DNA from 3 places in the Paenibacillus sp. FSL P2-0136 genome. Region 1 is predicted to be linked to each of the others. Evidence: predicted binding sites of a transcription regulator. Region 1 holds the regulator's gene; each other region holds the start of a gene.
The links. The regulator Rex, encoded in region 1, represses fermentation and respiration genes when NADH is low (regulators of the CRP and FNR family bind a similar motif). The targets are predictions, from matches to a motif close to TTGTGAAATATTTCACAA.
Positions count from the first base shown of each region.

Region 2: the regulator Rex is predicted to act here: its motif matches at 1,242-1,259, upstream of nirB (nitrite reductase large subunit NirB).
Region 3: the regulator Rex is predicted to act here: its motif matches at 1,917-1,934, upstream of NYE26_RS07190 (flavocytochrome c).

Region 1 is NZ_CP150244.1:4,444,451-4,447,690, forward strand. Features, by position in the region: gene NYE26_RS18870 (amidohydrolase) at 1-962, opposite strand, end outside; gene NYE26_RS18875 (redox-sensing transcriptional repressor Rex) at 952-1,602, opposite strand; gene dinG (ATP-dependent DNA helicase DinG) at 1,752-3,240, opposite strand, start outside.
Region 2 is NZ_CP150244.1:4,714,550-4,717,789, forward strand. Features, by position in the region: gene nirB (nitrite reductase large subunit NirB) at 1-1,137, opposite strand, end outside; gene NYE26_RS20185 (hypothetical protein) at 1,363-2,049, opposite strand; gene ric (iron-sulfur cluster repair di-iron protein) at 2,182-2,877, opposite strand; gene NYE26_RS20195 (helix-turn-helix transcriptional regulator) at 3,105-3,240, shown strand, end outside.
Region 3 is NZ_CP150244.1:1,735,648-1,738,887, reverse strand. Features, by position in the region: gene NYE26_RS07195 (FAD-dependent oxidoreductase) at 1-258, shown strand, start outside; gene NYE26_RS07190 (flavocytochrome c) at 342-1,901, opposite strand; gene dcuS (DcuS/MalK family sensor histidine kinase) at 2,029-3,240, opposite strand, start outside.

The DNA.
Region 1 (3,240 bases):
AGAGCCACCAGCCGCATCTCTTCGAACATATCCAGATTGTTGTTGCTCGCCGCACCGTCTGTCCCCAGAGAGACCTTAACCCCGGCTCTCAGCAGCTCAGGAACACGGGCTACCCCGCTGGCCAGCTTCAGGTTACTGCCGGGGTTATGCGACACGCCAACGTTATGGCGGGCCAGGATACCGATCTCTTCATCGTTCAGATGAACCCCGTGGGCAATGAGCGAAGGACGGGTGAACATCCCGAGCTTCTCCAGATGCGCGACCGGACGCAGGCCGTAGTCGGCCACGTTCTGTTCCACTTCATGGCGCGTCTCGGACATATGGGTGTGCATTGGCAAGTCCAGATCATGGGCAGCCTGCACAAACTTCATGAAAAACTCTGGAGGACAGGTGTACGGGGCGTGCGGTGAGAGCATGGTCGTAATTCTGCCGTCAGCCTTGCCGTGCCAGTTACGGGCAAAAGCAATCGCCTCAGCAAGCTTCGCTTGCTGTACCTCTTCCGGGCACAGCCCAATTACGCCGCGCATCAGCACAGCACGAATACCGGACTGCTCCGTTACTTCCGCTACCCGGTCCATATGATCATACATATCGAGGAAGGTGGTTGTGCCGCCCTTCAGCATCTCCAGCACGGACAACGAGGTTCCCCAATATACATCATCACCAGTGAATTTCTCTTCCATCGGCCACATCTTCTCCTGCAGCCAAGTCTGAAGCACCATATCGTCACCGTACCCGCGCAGCAGTGACATTGCAGTATGACCATGGGTATTTACCAGACCAGGCATGAACAGCAGACGGCTGCCGTCTACGACCTGTGCGCCATCCTCCACTACCGGCTCAGCTTCACCTATGTAAGTAATCAAATCATTCTCCAGGGTCATGTACCCGCTCAGTACCGGCTTGTCACTGCCCGGAACCAGGAAGTGCCCATTCTTGATTATCGTGATCTTACTGCTCATCTTCAGCCTCATCCTTTCCATCATGCAAATAATAGGCCAAGCTCTGCAGATCTGTGGTGAAATCTGCGGCATGAATCCGGATATTGGCAGGCGTCTTGAGAATAACCGGTGCGAAGTTCAGAATCGCTTCGATACCGGAATCCACAAGAATATCAGCTACGTTCTGGGCTTCGCTGTCAGGCACGGTAATAATCCCGATCCGGATGCCCTGCGAGCGGATGGTACTGCTTAGCTCCTCCATCGGCTGCACAACCAGCGAGTTGATCTGCTGGCCCACCTTCGGCGGGTAGGCATCGAAGATGGCAGTAATCTTCATCGTATCCTTCAAGTAAGCGTTGTAGTTAGACAAGGCATGACCGAGGTTACCGGCTCCAACCAGTGCAACATTAATTTGCTGGTCAAGCTTCAGGATATGGCGGATCTTCTCAATCAGATAAGATACATCATAGCCGATGCCTTTTCTGCCAAAATCACCAAAATAAGCCAAATCCTTACGGATCTGGGCGGGATTTAGGTCAAGCTTCTGGCCCAGCTCCTGAGAAGAGACTGTGGAGATTTCACGTTTTTGGAGATCGTTCAGGAAACGCAGGTACACTGGGAGCCTGCGCACGACGGCCTCCGATATTTTATCCGATTTCATGTATTCTCCTCCTTAAAAGTTTTGTTAGCCTACACTTCATTCCGTACAATTATAGCAACCGTGCCCCGCCGCCTGCCGGAGTGGCAGGACAGGCGGGAACGGATCTTCAGGATAATCATGACTTATTAATAATAGCAATAGCAGATGAATTAGGAAACCCCGCCGTCATCCAGCCATTCGGCAATTCTCGGGACCATCTGCTCGGTGAGCATATGCTCCATCTTGGGACCGGGGAGCGAGTACAGAAAGTACTTTCCGTAATGCGATTCAATCACTCTGGTATCGTACACAATTACGATGCCCCGGTCCTGCGCCGTGCGGACCAGCCGCCCGAAGCCCTGCTTGAAGCGGATGACAGCCTGCGGCACGGACAGCTTCATGAACGGATTCTTCTTCTGTGCCTGAAGCAGCTCTGACTTCGCTTCTGCCAGCGGGTGATTCGGCGGCTGGAACGGCAGTCTGACAATCGCCAGGCAGGTCAATGCTTCTCCAGGGATATCCACCCCTTCCCAGAAGCTGCTGGTACCCAGCAAGACCGAAGCCGGGCTGTCCTGGAAGCGGCGGATCAGCTTGCTCCGGCTGCCGCCTTCCACACCTTGTCCGAGTACCGCGATATCCTGTGAGGCAAGTGCCTCCTTCAGCGGTTCATACACCTGGCGCAGCATCTTGTAGGAGGTGAACAGCACCAGCATCCGCCCCCGTGTTGTTACAGCTGTCTCGGCAAGGGAGTGCACGAGGGTGTCCACGAAGCGGGCATCCCCAATACTCCCCTTGACGCTCGGGAAGTCCCGGGGAATGACCAGGAGAGCCTGCTCACGATACTTGAATGGCGACGGAAGCAGTGTTGTCATCAGACGCCGCTGCTCTGCAGCCTCGCCAAGACCCAGGTTATCAATCATGAACTGGAAGGATTTATCCACGGATAAGGTGGCCGAGGTCAGGATAATGCTCTTCTTCTTATCGAAGAACAGCTCCCTGAGCTGGGTGCTGACATCTACAGGAACAGCATACATTTGCAGTGACTTGCCCTTATAATTACCGCTTCCCTCCAGCCAATACACGATATTCTCATCGTTCAGACTCATGAAGAAGCGGATCTGCTCTCTAATGGATGCCAGATCCTTGAATAACCCGCCGATATCGGTCACAAGACTGTCTGAGGAGGATTGGCTGTCCGTGTCACGCATCTCACTGAGCATTTTGTCGCCCTTGCGGATGATATCGCTCAGACTGAGGTTCAGTGTATTCTCAAGGGCAGCCAGCTCCTCCCAATCCTTCGGCTTCTTGCCCGGCTGCAGGCGTGCCACCAGCTGACCTGCTTCACCGGCCCCGGCATCGCTGCGCTCAGGCAGCAGGCTGAAGAGCCGGTCGCTGAGCGCATCCCAGGACTCCTTCACCGTCAGCAGATCGGGATAGATCCGGTCGATCACGCCGCTCCATTCGGAAGCCTGCTCACTGCCCGAAGACTGCAGACTCTGGCGGAGGGCAGGCAGCTGCCCGCTCCGGCTATCCTTATAGAGTCGGGTGAGGGTATGGGCGAATGTGAAATATTTCATCTGCATGCCAAGATGCTTGCCGGCAATATCCTCCAGATGATGGGCTTCATCAATTACAAGATGGTCGTAAGCCGGAAGAAGC
Region 2 (3,240 bases), 270 kb from region 1:
CTGCAGGTTGGCAGATTCCGTTACATCACCGAACAAGACGGCACCGACAATCACATTATCCTTAAGCAAAATCTTCTTGTAGGTTCGCTTCCATTCATCCTTGGCAGAAATGACGGTATGCTCCGGCGTTTCGGTAAATTCACCAGCGGAGAACACATCTACCCCGGAAATTTTGAGCTTGGTTGCTACAACTGAGCCTTCATAGCCCGGAGTCTGTACACCAGACAAATGCTTGGCAAGAACCATGCCCTGCTCGAATAACGGTGCAACGAGTCCGTAGCAGGTTCCACGGTGCTCTGTACATTCGCCGACAGAATACACATCTGCCATAGAAGTCTGCATATAATCGTCAACTACGATCCCGCGGTTAACGGTGATTCCGCTGTCCTTGGCAAGCTGGACATTCGGCTTGATTCCAACAGCCATCACTACAAACTCTGCGGGCAGTTCACTGCCGTCACTGAAGCGTAGTCCAGTTACCCGTTCTTCGCCAGTTAATTCAACGGTCTGCTTGCCCATGGCGAATTTCACACCTTGACGCGTAAGCTCTGCCTGCAGCATTGAAGAAGCGGTACGGTCCAGCTGGCGCTCCATCAGATCCTCCAGCAGATGCACAACGGTAACATCCATACCCAGATTGACCAGGCCCTTCGCCGCTTCAAGACCTAGCAGTCCTCCACCGATCACAGCCGCCGTGCGGTACTGCTTCGCCGCTGCCAGCATCGCATCGCAGTCTGCGATATCTCGGAACCCGACTACCCCATCCTTGGTGCTGCCGGGTACGGGGAGAATGAAAGAATTCGAGCCTGTCGCAATAATTGCTTTATCGTAAGGAACCGCCAGTCCATTATCGGTCAATATTAGTTTGTTCTGTTCATCGATCCGGGTAACCGTCGTGCCGGTATGCAGTGTAATATGATTATCTTCATACCACCCGAGATCGTTGAGAATGATGTCTTCAATTGTTTTGCTGCCTTCAAGTACATAGGACAACATAATCCGGTTATAGTTGGGATGCGGCTCACTGCCGAAGACAGTAATATCATAAGCGCCGCCCAGCTTCAGAATCTGCTCAATAGTGCCTACTCCCGCCATGCCATTCCCAATCAGCACTAACTTTTCTCTTTCCGCTGCCACTGGTAGACCCTCCTTCAGAAACTCTGATTTCTTCAATAACTTTACCTGATAGAGAAATTATACTGTCCCCAATTCCATGACAAGTGTGACCACAGTCACACGTTATGTGAATTTTTTCACACAAGTGGATATGACTTCTCCTGTCCAAAAAAAACGGATACCCATGCAGTTTCGCACAGATATCCGTTCATTCGATACACGATCTCACTCCTATACTTCATTCACTTATTTCAGTACCAGAGAGATCTCCAGCTTGTCCTGCGGACTGAGCTTCATGTCCACTCCATTACCGAGCAGACCTTTATCGTTGACCTTCAGTCTCCATTCCTCGCTGCTGAGCGGTGTATAATCCATAACAGTAAGCACCGTCCGGTTATCCTCGGCAAGCCGGACCATACCGCTGTTCTTGAGCAGTCCCTTGACGGACATATCCTGCATAAAAGAAAGCACATGCGAATGTGTCAGCTCCGGCTGCTCGCTCCCCCCGTTCACCGTGATGATGACAGGCTGAAACATCTTTCCGGTTCCGGCAGGCCCTGCTGACATCGTAATGGCCGAACCCGGTTCCAGGGTCGTATTCAGCTCTGGAACCTTCTTGCCGTTCACCTGAACCTCCCAGCTCATATCCGGACCCAGGGAGACCTTATTCACCTCAAGAATACTGGTTCCATCCGCTGAAAATGTAACAACGCCGCTCTTTCTGAACAGCTCTATTATTGAATTCCCAGGCACGTAAGCTTCATTAAGCAATCTGGCCGAGCTTCCGGCCATTTCACTGTCACCCACCTTGACTGAAAAGGTTAATCCTTGGCCTCCGTTACTGCTGCCGCCATTCTCTGATCCCAAGCCACAACCGCTTGCCGCGGCCAGCAAGAGAAGGCACAGCATGAAGCGCATCCATTTCGTGGACATCCCACGGCACCGCCTTCATATGTATTTTCCCAGACTCTTTAAGGATAACGCATAGAGGAAGGGTTCTCAAATCATTTCTGCCGGAAGAAAAAGTAAAAAGCCCCCGAAGGGACTTCTACCTTGCAGCAGGTCCTATTGATACCGCAGGAACAAAATGTTGTTCTCCAGATGTACATGTTCGAAAGTCATGCCTTCCAGTTCTTCAAGGCGGGCATAGGTCAGGCGATAAGTCGTGCAGGCATGTGCAGGCGGTGTGTAGTCATTAGTAACTCTGCGCAGCTCGCGCAGAATCTCTCCGGCCCCGTCATGCTCAGCTTCCAAATTATGCAGCAGTCCGCGCAGCTCCGCAAGTCCTTCTTCGGTTGGGTTCTGAGTGTAGGCCAGCATCTTAGGGAATTCGCTCTCTTCTTCCTTCGCTGTATGCTGCAGCAGCTCTTCACGCAGCATATTGAACAGACGGTGCATTTCTCCGAGGTGCGGTGAATCCTCACCGTGAACGCGGAACACCTTGGTTACATTTTGACTGATTAGCGGAAGCTCTTCACGCAGGTAACGGTGATGCTTGTTCACAATATAATCCACCAGCTCCTCCGAAGAAGCTTCGTTCCAGGCGGTATCCTCTTCCAGAACCGGGTGCTGCTCTTGCAGCTTGTTCAGCTCCTGCACCATTGCTGCCGGATCAAGACCCTTCTCGGCAGCGGCTTCAGCCAGCGGCTTGGCACCTCCGCAGCAGAAATCGATCCGTTGTGCTTTGAAATAATCTGCTGCTTTGGGGAACTGCAGAACAATATCTCTGACCATTGCTTCCGGGGTGAACCCGGGATGAATTGTTGTATCGTTTAATTGATTGGACGCCATGTTGGCCCCTCCTCAGGTTAGATGTAGGTTTGTGCTTCTTTTCACTTCTACACCTTATCACTGGCCTTAGGCGGAACTTGTGATTGTACGCACTGAATATAACAAATTTTAATGAACGCAAACTTTTTGTTTTTTTAAATGTTAAATATACTAGACATTTTGTTTTATATATTTTACAATATGCGTGAGGTGAGGGAATGGGGAAGAATCTGAGGCTCAAAGCCTCGAGAGCGGCAAAAGACATGTCGCAAAAGCAGCTGGCGGATGCCGTGGGGGTCACAAGACAGACAATTATCGCGATTGAGAATGGTGATTACAACCCCACCCTGCGGT
Region 3 (3,240 bases), 2.7 Mb from region 1:
CTTCAAGGAATCAAGGCCGAATATTCCTGGGGAGCGGTCTTCGGCTCCACCCGTGACGGACTGCCTTATATGGGGCCGCACCCGGAATTTCCGCATTGCTACTTCATTGAAGGCTATGGCGGAAACGGCACGGTCTACAGCATGATTGCCGCCGAGCTGCTTGCCGATACGCTGGCCGGCAAAAGCCGTCCGGAGCTGGAGCTGTTCTCGCTGACCCGGTCGGCCAAGCCTGCGCCCTCCCCGGCGATACAGCCTTAGAGCTGCAACACAGAAAGGGATGCCCGCATAGCCTGATGGCTGCGGAGCATCCCTTTTACATGAGAACAATATAGAATAATAGCTTATTGCGCTTTTACAAATTCAGCCGACTTAATCCCTGCCTGACGTCCGAAGATAATAATCTCGGCTACCGAGTTACCGCCGATGCGGTTCTCACCGTGCAGCCCGCCGACCACTTCTCCTGCCGCGAACAGGCCCGTAATCGCCTTGCCGTCTTTGTTCAAGACCTCAGTGTTGGTGTTGATCACCACTCCGCCCATCGTATAGTGAATTCCAGGGCCGATCTGAATCGCATAATACGGAGCACCGGACAGATCATTATCCATACCGGTTGTTCTGCCGAACTCGGCATCCGACTTACTTTTCACCGCACTGTTCCATGTTTCCACGGTGGTCTTAAGTGCAGCGGCTGGAACCTTCATCTGATCCGCCAGTGCCTCGATGGTATCTGCGGTCTTGACTACACCCATCTTGATGTATTGATCTACCGCCTTTACACGGGATTTCACTCCGGCGTCGAACACGAGATAAGCGGATTTCTCAGGAAGTGTATTAATTGAAGCCGTCACCTTGTCACGGGTATCCATCTCATTGCCGAAGCGCTTGCCCTCAGCAGATACAAGAATAGCCCCTTCTCCCCGGACCGCTTCACCGATCAGGTAGGATTTCTCCTGCTGTACAGTCGGGTGAACCTGAATCTGATCCAGGTCCACGGTAGTTCCGCCGACCTTCTCAATCATGGCAATGCCGTCGCCGGTGCTGCCAATCTGGTTGGTCGTTACCAGTCCTTGCAGATCCGGGCGAACCTTGGCAATCAGTTCCTTGTTGGCACCGAAGCCCCCGGTGGTTACGATAACTGCTGCTGCGCTGATCGTTTTGTCATCAGCCTGGTTGAACAGCACCTTCACGCCGTTCACCTTACCATCCTGTACCGTAAGCTCCTTCACATCCGCATTGACGAACAGCGGAATTCCCTGCTCCTGAACATTGCGGACAAGTCCTGCTACAAGATATTGTCCCACGGCCGAGCCGTCCTCCGGACGATGGGTACGCTTCTCCTTCATACCGCCGGTAATTGTAATATTGTTCAGGCGGATTCCGATGGAATCGAGCCAGTCAATGGCACCTGCGGATTGATCCACGAAGAAGTGCAGCAGCTCCTTATTGTTCGTATCATGTCCGCCCTTAAGGGTCTCTTCATAGAACAGTTCGTTGCTGTCTTCGATGCCCTGCTCCTTCTGGAACTTGGTCTGCGAAGCATTCATCCCTGAGGAGGATTTGGTTGTATTGCCGCCGGCTACCGGCATTTTCTCTAAGATGACCGGGTTCATGCCGGCCGCTTTGGCTTCCAGCGCAGCAGACATTCCAGCACCGCCCGCGCCGACGATGACGATATCATATTTATCCTTTAACTGATCATATGGAGTATAGCTCGCTTCGGATGCTCCCGACACGGCCTCCGGCTTCTCAGTAGGTGCAGTGGTTGCTACCGGCTCTGTAGCCGCGCTGCCCGCTTCCTTGCTCTCATTCTTGCTGCTGCCCGCATTGTTGTTTCCGCAGCCTGCAATGACCAGCATCACGGAGAGAATGAGGATAAGCGCCGCTGTTAATCTCTTATTCATGTGAGTTGTGCCCCCTTGTGCATATTTTCACAATTATCATAGCGCCAAAGAAGCGGTTTGTGGAACCTTCCGTAAATTATTAAAGAGTTTTGTAACTAAAGTAAGCGGGTATGCGGACCTTAAATGTTCACACACCCTCCTCCTCCTTCACCTCATAAGGCACATCCACGATAAAATGTGCTCCCGGCCCGCAGCCGGCGGCAAGCTCAAGATGACCCCCCAGTTTGTCTACACTTTTCTTCACCAGATATAGGCCGATTCCCCGCTGTTCACCCTTGGAGGAGTAGCCCTGAACGAAGATCTTATCCCCCAGACCCGCCGGAATTCCCGGACCGTTGTCGCTAACCTCGCATAGCAGCCGCCCTTCTTCATATTGAAAAGCAAGCTCCACCCGCTTCACGGGTTGCTCACAGAGCTCCCCCAGCGCCTCCAGAGCATTATCCAGCAGATTGCCGGCAATCGTAATCAGCTCATGAATCACCTGCGGATCAGCCGGCTCCGGCAGATAGCTGTCTCCGGTCAGCAGCAGCTCCATCCCCGCTTCGCGTGCCCGGCTCAGCTTCCCCAGCAGAAATCCGGCCAGCACCGGGTCCTTGATCTGTCTTGTGATCGACCCGATCTCCTTCTGGTAATTGCTTACCGTTCCCAGAATATATTGCTGCAGCTCATCATACAGACCCATATGCGTCATGCCCATAATGACATGCAGCTTGTTCATGAACTCATGGGCACCGGAGCGCAGCGCTTCTGCATAGACCGAGACTCCCGACAGCTTCTCTGCCAGCACAGCCAATTCGGTTTCATCCCGGAAGGTAGCAATCGCGCCAACGATGTTCCCATTCACCCGGACTGGCAGGCTGTTCACCAAAAGAGAGCTGTCTCCCAGCTCCAGCTCCCGGTCCTGTATCCCCTCTCCCTCAGCCAATACCTGCTCAAGACCCAGCTCCGGCCAATACTCGGCAATCTGCCGGTTCATGGCGCTCCCGCCAATCCCCGCTGCCCGCAGAAGCCGCTGTGCTTCCATATTAAGGATGGTAATCCGCGCCTCCTGATCTACGGCAATAATTCCCTCACGCGTGGATTCCAGCATCGCACTGCGTTCCTGGAGCAGCTTGGAGATGTCCTCCGGCTCCATCCCGAACACCATCCGCTTGATCCGGGCCGCCAGAATGAATGCTCCTCCCGCTCCCAGCAAGGCTCCCGAGACCAGAATCGCAATAATCGTCCACTCATTCATCAGGACCAGCCGCTCGACCCGCTCCAGGGACAGACCGGCAATGACCACACCCACCTGATGCCCCCGGTTGTTATAGACCGGCACGAAGCCGCGCAGGGATCT